DNA from 3 places in the Aminobacter sp. LjRoot7 genome. Region 2 is predicted to be linked to each of the others. Evidence: predicted binding sites of a transcription regulator. Region 2 holds the regulator's gene; each other region holds the start of a gene.
What was found. The regulator PhoB, encoded in region 2, activates phosphate uptake and scavenging genes when phosphate is short. The targets are predictions, from matches to a motif close to TGTCATNNANCTGTCAT.
Positions count from the first base shown of each region.

Region 1 (3,275 bases), on a different contig from region 2:
GCTGAAGACATCGAAAAGGCGGTGGCGCGCCGCCGTACTTTCGCGATCATCGCGCACCCTGACGCGGGCAAGACGACGCTGACCGAAAAGCTGCTGCTGTTCGGCGGCGCGATCCAGCTTGCCGGCGAGGTCAAGGCCAAGAAGGACAAGATCCAGACCCGCTCGGACTGGATGAAGATCGAGCGCGAACGCGGCATCTCGGTCGTCACCTCGGTCATGACCTTCGAGTATGGCGACAACGTCTTCAACCTGCTCGACACGCCGGGCCACGAGGACTTCGCCGACGACACCTATCGCACGCTTTCGGCGGTCGACAGCGCGGTCATGGTCATCGACGCCGCCAAGGGTATTGAGCCGCGCACGCTGAAGCTGTTCGAGGTCTGCCGCCTGCGCGACATCCCGATCATCACCTTCGTCAACAAGATGGACCGCGAGGCGCGCAATACCTTCGAGATCCTCGACGAGATCGAAGAGAAGCTGGCGCTCGACACCGCCCCGATCACCTGGCCGATCGGCCAGGGCAAGACTTTCTCCGGCACCTATCACCTCGCCCAGAACGCGGTGCGCCGCGGCGACGCCGAGGCCGAGCGCACGCCGGTGCATGGCCCCGATTCCAACCGCGCCGCCGGCCTTTTGCCGGACAATGAGCGCCTGGCCTTCATCGAGGAGCTGGAACTCGCCCGCGAGGCCTGCCGTCCGTTCGACCTGCAGGCGTTCCGTGAAGGCCATTTAACGCCGGTCTATTTCGGCTCGGCGCTGCGCAATTTTGGTGTCCGCGACCTGATCGAGGCGCTTGGCGACTTTGGCCCCGCGCCGCGCGCCCAAGAGGCCGACGCGCGCAAGGTCGAGGCGACGGAAGAGAAGATGACGTCGTTCGTCTTCAAGATCCAGGCCAACATGGACCCCAACCACCGCGACCGCATCGCATTCGTCCGCGTCTGCTCGGGCGAGCTCAAGCGCGGCATGAAGGCCAAGCTGGTGCGCACCGGCAAGCAGATGAGCCTGTCGGCGCCGCAGTTCTTCTTCGCCCGCTCGCGCATCACCGCCGACGAGGCCTATGCCGGCGACGTGGTCGGCATCCCGAACCACGGCACGCTGCGCATCGGCGACACGCTGACCGAGGGCGAGGACATCCTGTTCCGCGGCGTGCCCAACTTCGCGCCCGAAATCCTGCGCCGCGTCCGCCTCGGTGACGCGATGAAGGCCAAGAAGCTCAAGGAAGCGCTGCACCAGATGGCCGAGGAGGGCGTGGTCCAGCTGTTCCAGCCCGAGGATGGCTCGCCGGCGATCGTCGGCGTCGTCGGCGCTCTGCAGATCGACGTGCTCAAGGAACGCCTGTCGGTGGAATACACGCTGCCGGTCGATTTCGAGATGGCGCGCTTCTCGGTCTGCCGCTGGATTGACGCCGACGACAAGGCCGACCTGCACCGCTTCATCGAAAGCCATCGCGGCGACATCGCCCGCGACCTCGACAATGATCCGGTGTTCCTCGCCCAGCACGAGTTCTCGCTCAACTACGAGGCCGAGCGCTGGAAGATGATCCGCTTCGCCGCGATCAAGGACTACCAGGTCCGCGACAAGGTTGCCTGATCCTGGATGCGGGGCGGATTTGCCGCTCCGCATTCTCGTTTCGTCATTCCGTCATGCAAATCGCCTAATGGCATCGCAGTGCCGCCGCCCGCTTCGTGGTCCAAGCCATGGAGCGTGACAGGCCGGCACTGGAGATGTTCAATGCGCCGAGCTTGCTGAAAAGGGCCGGCGCCGCCAGGGTGGGGGCTCTGGCATGGAGGAAATGACGTCGCATGATGGTTTCAGCATTGATCGAGCGTGAACTGACCCGCGTTGGCTCGCCTGTCCGCAATGGCGTCTTCGTCGCGGTGGTCGGCCCCAGCGGTGCCGGCAAGGACACGCTGATTGCCTATGTCCGCGAGCGCCTGACCGACGACGATCACGTCGAATTCGCCCGCCGCGTCATCACCCGCCACAGCGACGGCGCCACCGAGGACCACGACACGCTCGCCGACGCCGCCTTCATCGAGGCAGAGGCTTCGGGTGCCTTCGCGCTGTCGTGGGAAGCGCATGGACTGCGCTACGGCATTCCGGCTTCCGTCGACGATGCCATATCGGTCGGCCACGTCGTTGTCGCCAACACCTCGCGCGGGGTCATCCCGGCGCTGCGCCAGCGCTATGCCAATGTCGCCGTCGTTGAAATCACTGCATCGCCGGAAATCCTGGCCACCCGGCTTGCCGCGCGCGGTCGTGAATCACGCGGCGAGGTGCTGGCGCGGCTGGCGCGCACCGCGCCGCATGATCTGAGTGGCCCCGGCCATGTCGCGATCGACAACAGCGGCCCGGCCGAAATCGCCGGTGAACGCTTCCTGGCCGTGCTGCGCAAGGCCGTCGCCTTCTCTGATGTGTCCGGCCTGATATAGGTAAGTAACAACTTACGTATTTTGCAGATCGATGCGCAGCATGTGGTTGTCCCAGACATGCTCGGGGTCATCCGTCTGCTTGCCGTCGGGCTCGACGACGAGGCCGGCGCCCGTGGTGGCGAGGAAGCCGTTGCGGTCGGGCGCGAGGCCGCAGACCTCGACAAGATCGTTCTTTGCCACGACCTTGCCCGTCTTCGCCTCGATCATCGCCCAGGCATTGCCTTGCGGCGAGGAGACGGCGACCAGCCCGGCGTCGCGATTGGCCGCGACCGAGCCGATATAGTTGCGGAAACCGCCGAGGATGTCCTCGGGCATGTCGAGCATTTCCAGTTCCTTGCCGCGCGCGGTGCGGCCAATCAATAGCGGCTTCTCGGTTGCCGGCCCTTCGTGCTGGCAGCCGAACCAGACCGTGCCCTCAGCGTCGATATCCATATGCCGGATCGACAATTGATGAAGCTTTTCAGGCAGTTCGTGTTTCTCGATCAGATCGCCTGAGACGCGATCGACCAGCACGAAGGATGGCTTCATCGTCGGAATGTTGAGCTTGGCGCGGCCGAAATCCGGGTGGGTCTCGATGCCGCCGTTGCAGATGGCGAGCGTGCGTCCGTCGCCAAGCAGGATCAGCTCGTGCGGGCCGACGCCATGGGTCGGGAATTCGCTTAGGCGGCGGAAGTCGTCGCGGGCGTCATAGACGCCGACCATGCCGACGGCATTGTCGAAGTCGTTCTCGGTGACGTAGAGCAGCGCGCCATCGGGCGAGAACACGCCGTGGCCGTAATAGTGGCGGCCGGCGATGCTCGGGATTGTCAGCGGCGCGTCCTTGCCGGTGTGGTCGAAGACCAG
Region 1 covers NZ_CAXUPX020000012.1:43,226-46,500, reverse strand. The annotation lists gene ACSQ3E_RS26190 (peptide chain release factor 3) at 1-1,590, shown strand, start outside; gene phnN (phosphonate metabolism protein/1,5-bisphosphokinase (PRPP-forming) PhnN) at 1,803-2,432, shown strand; gene ACSQ3E_RS26180 (DUF1513 domain-containing protein) at 2,445-3,275, opposite strand, start outside.
Region 1: the regulator PhoB is predicted to act here: its motif matches at 1,629-1,645, upstream of phnN (phosphonate metabolism protein/1,5-bisphosphokinase (PRPP-forming) PhnN).

Region 2 (3,275 bases):
GCTTCGGCTGAGTGGGTTTCGTCGCGGCACACGATACGAGGAAGAAATCATGGGCGAACATACAGTCCGGTCCTTCGACGAAGAACTCCAGCACGTCGACCAGCTCATCCGCGACATGGGCGATCTCGCCGGCGCGATGGTGGCTGGCGCCATCCGCGCGCTTTTGTCATCTGACCAGGCGCTGGCGCAGAACGTCGTGGCTGATGACACGATCATGGATGCCAAGCAGCGCGATCTCGACAATTCCGCGATCACACTGATCGCCAAGCGCCAGCCGATGGCGCAGGACCTGCGCGCCGTCGTCGGCGCCATCCGCATGGCGGGCGATCTCGAGCGCATCGGCGACCTCGCCAAGAACATCGCCAAGCGTGTTGGCGCCGTTGGCCAGTCGCCGACCCCGCGCAACCTCTCGCATTCGATCGACGCGATGGCGCAGCTGGTGCTCGGCCAGGTTCGCGGCGTCGTTGATCTTTATGTCGCACGCCAGGCCGAAGGCCTGAAGAACCTGCGCGCCGACGACCAGAAGATCGACATCCAGTACACCGCCGTGTTCCGCGAGCTCCTGACCTACATGATGGAAGATCCGCGCAACATCACGGCCTGCACGCATCTGCTGTTCTGTGCCAAGAACCTCGAGCGCATCGGCGACCACGTCACCAACATCGCCGAGAACGCCTATTTCGTCGTGACAGGTACGCAGCTGCCGCTGAATCGGCCAAAGGTCGACGAGACCACGACGACGGTTCCGGCCTGAGCACTTCCGCAACCGCATGCGTTTGGCGCGGGGGCGCTGCATAGGTTAAATCAGCGCATGGTCCAGAAGCGGCCATGCGCAAGGACAAGGTATAGCCGATGATCGCTCCCAAGGTCATGGTCGTCGAAGACGAAGAGCCGCTGGGCGTGCTGCTTCGTTACAATCTCGAATCCGAAGGCTACCAGGTCGAAGTCGTCACGCGTGGCGACGAGGCCGAAATCCGGCTCCAGGAAAACGTGCCCGACCTTCTGGTGCTCGACTGGATGGTGCCTGCGTTGTCAGGTATCGAACTGTGCCGCCGGCTCAGGATGCGCCCGGACACCGAACGCCTGCCGATCATCATGCTGACCGCGCGCGGCGAAGAGAGCGACCGGGTGCGCGGGCTTTCGACGGGCGCCGACGACTATCTGGTCAAGCCGTTCTCGACGCCGGAGTTCATGGCGCGCGTCAAGGCGCTGCTGCGCCGGGCCAAGCCCGAGGTGCTGTCGTCAGTGCTCAAGGTCGGCGACATCATGCTCGACCGCGAGTCGCACCGGGTCTACCGCAAGAAGAGCGAGATCAAGCTCGGGCCGACCGAATTCCGCCTGCTCGAATTCATGATGCGGCATCCGGGCCGGGTGTTCTCGCGCAGCCAGCTGCTCGACAATGTCTGGGGCGAGACGATCTACATCGACGAACGCACCGTCGACGTCCATGTCGGACGCTTGCGCAAGGCGGTCAACAATGGCCGCATGCCCGACGTGATCCGCACCATCCGCGGCGCCGGTTACGCCATCCGCGAGGACTAGCCGGGCTTCTGTCCCTTTCGGGATCTGGCTCTAGGCGACATCGGCATCGGCGCGGCGAGGTGCCGTGCCTGCGGCAAAGATTTCCTGATCGACGGTGAGCAGGGCGCGCATCATCGCGCCCTCGCGCTTGAGCGGAACCTCGTTGGGTTCGGTGTCGAACGAGATCGCCTTGGAATGCAGCCCGCCTGCTGTCTTGGCGATGGCAGCGCGCACATGCGGCTCCATGATGTCGAAGGCTGTTGCACCGACGCCGACGAAGGCGAGGGGGGCAGGGTCGAACAGGGCGAACATCGAGCCTAAACCGAAGCCGATCGCCTCGCCGGCCCTGCGGAAGGCTTCGCGCTCGGGGCCGTCATGGTCGCGGGCGGCATCGGCAATCGACCTGATGTCGTCGTCGGACAGGTCGGCCAGCGGTTCGGCGTTCTCGTCGCCAATTCTGGCGTTGCGCCAGATGGCGTAGTTGCCGGCATAGGCCTCGATGCAGCCGCGGCGGCCGCAGCGGCAGAGCGCTCCGTCGGGCCGGTGGACCATGTGGCCGAACTCGGCGCCCGAGGATTGCGTGCCGGTGAACAACTCGCCCTTGATGACCAGGCCCATGCCGATGCCGTGCGACAACAGGATGGCGATGAAATCGTCGCGATAGCGCACCGGATCGCGCCAGCGCAGAGCCTCGGCGATCATGTTGCAGTCGTTTTCGACCGAAACCGGGACGCCGAATTCCTGCTCGAACCGGTCGGCGAAAGGCAGGTCGTCGTGCTGGGTGATCGGCGACCACAACAGCTTGCGCGAAGCGGCATCGGTGATGCCCTGGACGGCCATGGCGATGCGCAGCACGGTCCCGCCGGAGGCAGCAGCATCGTCGATCAGCCGCCGGACCATGGCGACGCACTCGTCAATCAGCGCCTCGGCGGTCATCTTCTGGGTCACCAGCCGCTTCGTTTCCTCGACGACCGTGTTGCCGGCATAGTCGATGACGGCGGCGGACAGGCTGTTGAGCGAGAGCACGACGGCAACGATCGACGCGGCATTGGGTTCGAGCGTCAGCCCGACCTGCGGCCGGCCGCGCTTCATCGAAACCGGCTCGCTGACCTTGGCTTCGGCGAGGATGCCTTCTGAAATGAGATCGGAGGAAATCGTCGAGATCGTCGAATGGCTGAGGCCGGTGGTGGCGGCGATTTCGGTGCGCGACGGCTGGCTGGCACGGCGAACAGCGGATATAACCATGGCGCGGTTGCGCCGTCTCAGATCGTCGTGACGTATGCCGACCGACATGTGCTCGTCTTCCTCCCGGCGAAGCGCTGCCCTTCTTAAGCGGCAGTCCCTTACGCGCCAAGTGATTGTGACAGAGCCTGCGCCAATTGTCTCTATTTATTTCGGGCTCCGAAAAAAATACGGAGCGCGCGCGAAACCATGTTGACACTGGCCGGGCATTGAGTCAGTATTTTTTCGAGGCTCGAAAAAAAGAGCTTCTCCAAGGGCTATCGCGAAGTAGGCGCGCCCATTGGGCGCAGGGAGGAAATAATGAAAAAGTTTACCACCGCCATCCTGGCGGGTGTTGCCATGACTCTGTCGCTTACGGCAGTGGCTTCGGCAAAGGACAAGGTCATCGGTGTCTCCTGGTCGAACTTCCAGGAAGAGCGCTGGAAGACCGACGAAGCCGCCATGAAGGCCGCCATCGAGGCCGCCGGCGACAAGTACATCTCGGCTGACGCGCAGTCGTCGCCGGCCAAGCA
Region 2 covers NZ_CAXUPX020000014.1:83,844-87,118, reverse strand. The annotation lists gene pstB (phosphate ABC transporter ATP-binding protein PstB) at 1-11, shown strand, start outside; gene phoU (phosphate signaling complex protein PhoU) at 50-754, shown strand; gene phoB (phosphate regulon transcriptional regulator PhoB) at 853-1,542, shown strand; gene ACSQ3E_RS27910 (ROK family protein) at 1,573-2,814, opposite strand; gene xylF (D-xylose ABC transporter substrate-binding protein) at 3,064-3,275, shown strand, end outside.

Region 3 (3,275 bases), on a different contig from region 2:
GCACGTTTCGACGCCGACCGTGTCGATGCGGCGATCGAGGCCGGCATGACCTCGCCCGAGGATCTGCTCGGCAGCGGTGTTCTTGCACTGACCATCGACCAGGGCGAGCACACGACGCGCTACCAGGGCATCGTCGAGCTCAACGGCATCACGCTGGAAGAGGCGGCGCGCGCCTATTTCCGCCAGTCGGAACAGATTCCGACCGACGTAAAGCTGTCTGTGGCGAAGCTCGTGCTGCCGGCTGAAGGCGGCCCGCGCGAGCATTGGCGCGCCGGTGGCCTGTTGGCGCAGTTCCTGCCCGACTCGCCCGAACGTCGGCGCGTGGCCGACATCCATGGCGGCGACGGCGACGAGCGCGATATCGCGGTCCACCCCGACGACAACTCCTGGCAGGAGCTGCTGGCGCTGGTCGGCACCATCGAGCCAACGGAACTGATCGACCCGACCGTCGGCACCGAACGGCTGCTCTACCGCCTGTTTCACGAGCACGGCGCGGTCGTCTATGAGGGCGTGCGCGTGGTCGACGAGTGCTCGTGCTCGGGCCAGAAGATCAAGGGCATCCTGCAGGGCTTCACCGCCGAGGAAATCACCGACAGCGTCGAAGACGGCGTCATCCGCGTCGCCTGCGAGTTCTGCTCCAAGGCCTACGAATTCGACCCTGCGGAGTTCGCCCCGGTCCAATAGTTGCTTCAAGCCCGACACGATTTGACCGACCCTCGGTCCAATCGTGTTCTGGGCATGAACGCGGAAGCCGGCCGCCTGTTCGCGCTAGTTCAGCCTGTGGCGGGCGTCGGGCAGGTCGAGCGAAAAGGCGGGAATGGCGATGTCGAACATCTCGCCCGCCTCATTACGCATGGTATAGCGCCCGACCATGATGCCTGACGGCGTCGAGAGCGGGCAGCCGGACGCATATTGATAGGTGTCGCCGGGGTTCAGTTCGGGCTGGTCGCCGACCACGCCCGGGCCCCTGACTTCCTCGACCTTGCCGCTCGCGTCGGTAATGTGCCAGTAGCGCGACAACAGCTGGACGAATTCGTCCGAGTTGTTCTCGATGGTGACGCGGTAACCCCAGACGTAGCGGTTTTCCGATGGCTCGGACTGGTCCACCAGATAGAAGGGCTCGACCTCGACCGCGATGTTGCGGGTGATTGCGCGATACATATGCTGCGCTCCTTGGCCTGCACATTGACAGAGTCCGCCGCACGAGGCGGCGGGTCAACTGCTCTTAGACAAAATCACGCCGATTGTGATGACTGTGCAGTGAATTTCACCTCGCCGACGCATCGGCGTCACCCCGCTGTCACGCCGCAAGGCCAGTTTCCACGTCGTCCAACGACAAGGAAATTCCGCCATGAAACGTCTCTTAGCCGTTCTTTTCGCCTCGGCCTGCCTTGCCGGCACAGCCGCCCATGCGGACGATCTGGCAAGTGGTATTGAGAAGCTGACCAGGGGGGCCGAGTGGCAGCTGGTCAAATCCCCGAGGCTTGAGTTCGACACCTTCCACCCCCAGGGCTTCGCGCGCGTCGGCGATGCGCTGTTCATGTCGTCGGTCGAGATCATCGAGCGGACCAAGAAGTTCGAGGCACCGCAGAACGGGCTCGACCGCGACGAGGGCAAGGGCGCCGGCCACCTGTTCAAGCTCGATGCGAACGGCAAGCTCGTCGGCCAGGTGAAGCTCGGCGAAGGCGCGATCTATCATCCCGGCGGCATCGACTATGACGGCCGCTGGCTGTGGGTGCCGGTTGCCGAATACCGGCCGAACAGCAAGTCGATCATCTACCGTGTCGATCCGGAAACCCTGGAGGCGACCGAGGTGTTCCGTTTCCCCGATCATGTCGGCGGTATCGTCTCCGATCCCGAAAACGGCACACTGCATGCCGTCAGCTGGGGCTCGCGCCGCTTCTACGCATGGAAGGTCACCGAGGATCTGACGGTGCCGGATGCGGCGCTCGCGCCGGAAAAGACGCGCACGCTCAATCCTGCGCACTACATCGATTATCAGGATTGCGCGTTGGCGAAGCCCGGCCAGGCCGTCTGCACCGGCCTTACCGAATATCGTCCGGGTCCCGACGGGCAGGTCTTCCGCCTCGGCGGCATCGAAACGGTCGACCTCAAAACCGGACGCCCGCTGTTCCAGGTGCCGGTCCAGATCTGGACGGAAAAGGGCAAGTCGATCGCTGGCAATCCCGTGCTCATCGAAAAGACCGAGACGGGCCTGCGCCTGACCGCAGCGCCGGAAGACAACGAGACAAAGCTCTACGTCTACGAAACCAAGCTGCCGTAAGACAGTTCGAGGGAGACGGACGGCGCTCCTGGTTGCGGAGCGCCGTTACCTTGGTGGTTAGCGAGCCGCCTTCAGCGCATCGCCGATGTCGTTGAGCAGGTCGTCGGCGTCTTCGAGGCCGACCGACAGGCGCAGCGTGCCGTCATCGATGCCGAGCTCGGCTCGGGCCTCGTCGGTGAGGTTCTTGTGCGTGGTCGTCGCCGGATGGGTGATCAGGCTCTTGGCGTCGCCGAGATTGTTCGAAATCAGCACGATCCTGAGCGCGTTCTCGAAGGCGAAGGCTGCCTTCTTGCCGCCCTTGACGTCGAAGCAGATCAGCGTCGAGCCGCCCGACATCTGCTTCTTGACGATGTTGGCCTGCGGGTGGTCGGCCCGGCCCGGATAGATCAGGCGTGACACTTCCGGCTGGTCGGCGAGGAAGTCGGCGATCTTGCCGGCGGTCTCGGTCTGCTGGCGCACGCGCAGCGGCAGGGTCTCCAGGCCCTTGAGCAGCGTCCATGCGTTGAACGGTGACAGGCTCGGACCGGTGTGGCGGAAGTAGTCGTGCAGGTTCTCGTCGATCCACTTCTTGTCCGACAGGATCACGCCGCCGAGGCAGCGGCCCTGGCCGTCAATGTGCTTGGTGGCCGAATAGACGACCACATGGGCGCCGAGCTCGAGCGGCTTCTGCTGCATCGGGGTGGCGAAGACGTTGTCGACGACGAGGCGCGCGCCGATCGAATTGGCAAGCGCCGCGACCGCCGCGATGTCGACGACTTCGAGCGTCGGATTGGTCGGGCTTTCCAGGAAGAACAGCTTGGTGTTGGGCTGGACCGCCTTTTCCCAATTCTCGATCAGCGTGCCGTCGACCAGCGTCGCCTCGATGCCGTATTTCGGCGCCAGCGTCTCGACGACCCAGCGGCACGAGCCGAACAGGGCGCGGGCTGCAACGATGTGGTCGCCGGCCTTGAGGCCGCACAGGATGGCGGCGGTGACGGCGGCCATGCCGGAA
Region 3 covers NZ_CAXUPX020000016.1:24,561-27,835, forward strand. The annotation lists gene ACSQ3E_RS28565 (Hsp33 family molecular chaperone) at 1-684, shown strand, start outside; gene apaG (Co2+/Mg2+ efflux protein ApaG) at 769-1,161, opposite strand; gene ACSQ3E_RS28575 (DUF6454 family protein) at 1,352-2,284, shown strand; gene ACSQ3E_RS28580 (O-succinylhomoserine sulfhydrylase) at 2,342-3,275, opposite strand, start outside.
Region 3: the regulator PhoB is predicted to act here: its motif matches at 1,288-1,304, upstream of ACSQ3E_RS28575 (DUF6454 family protein).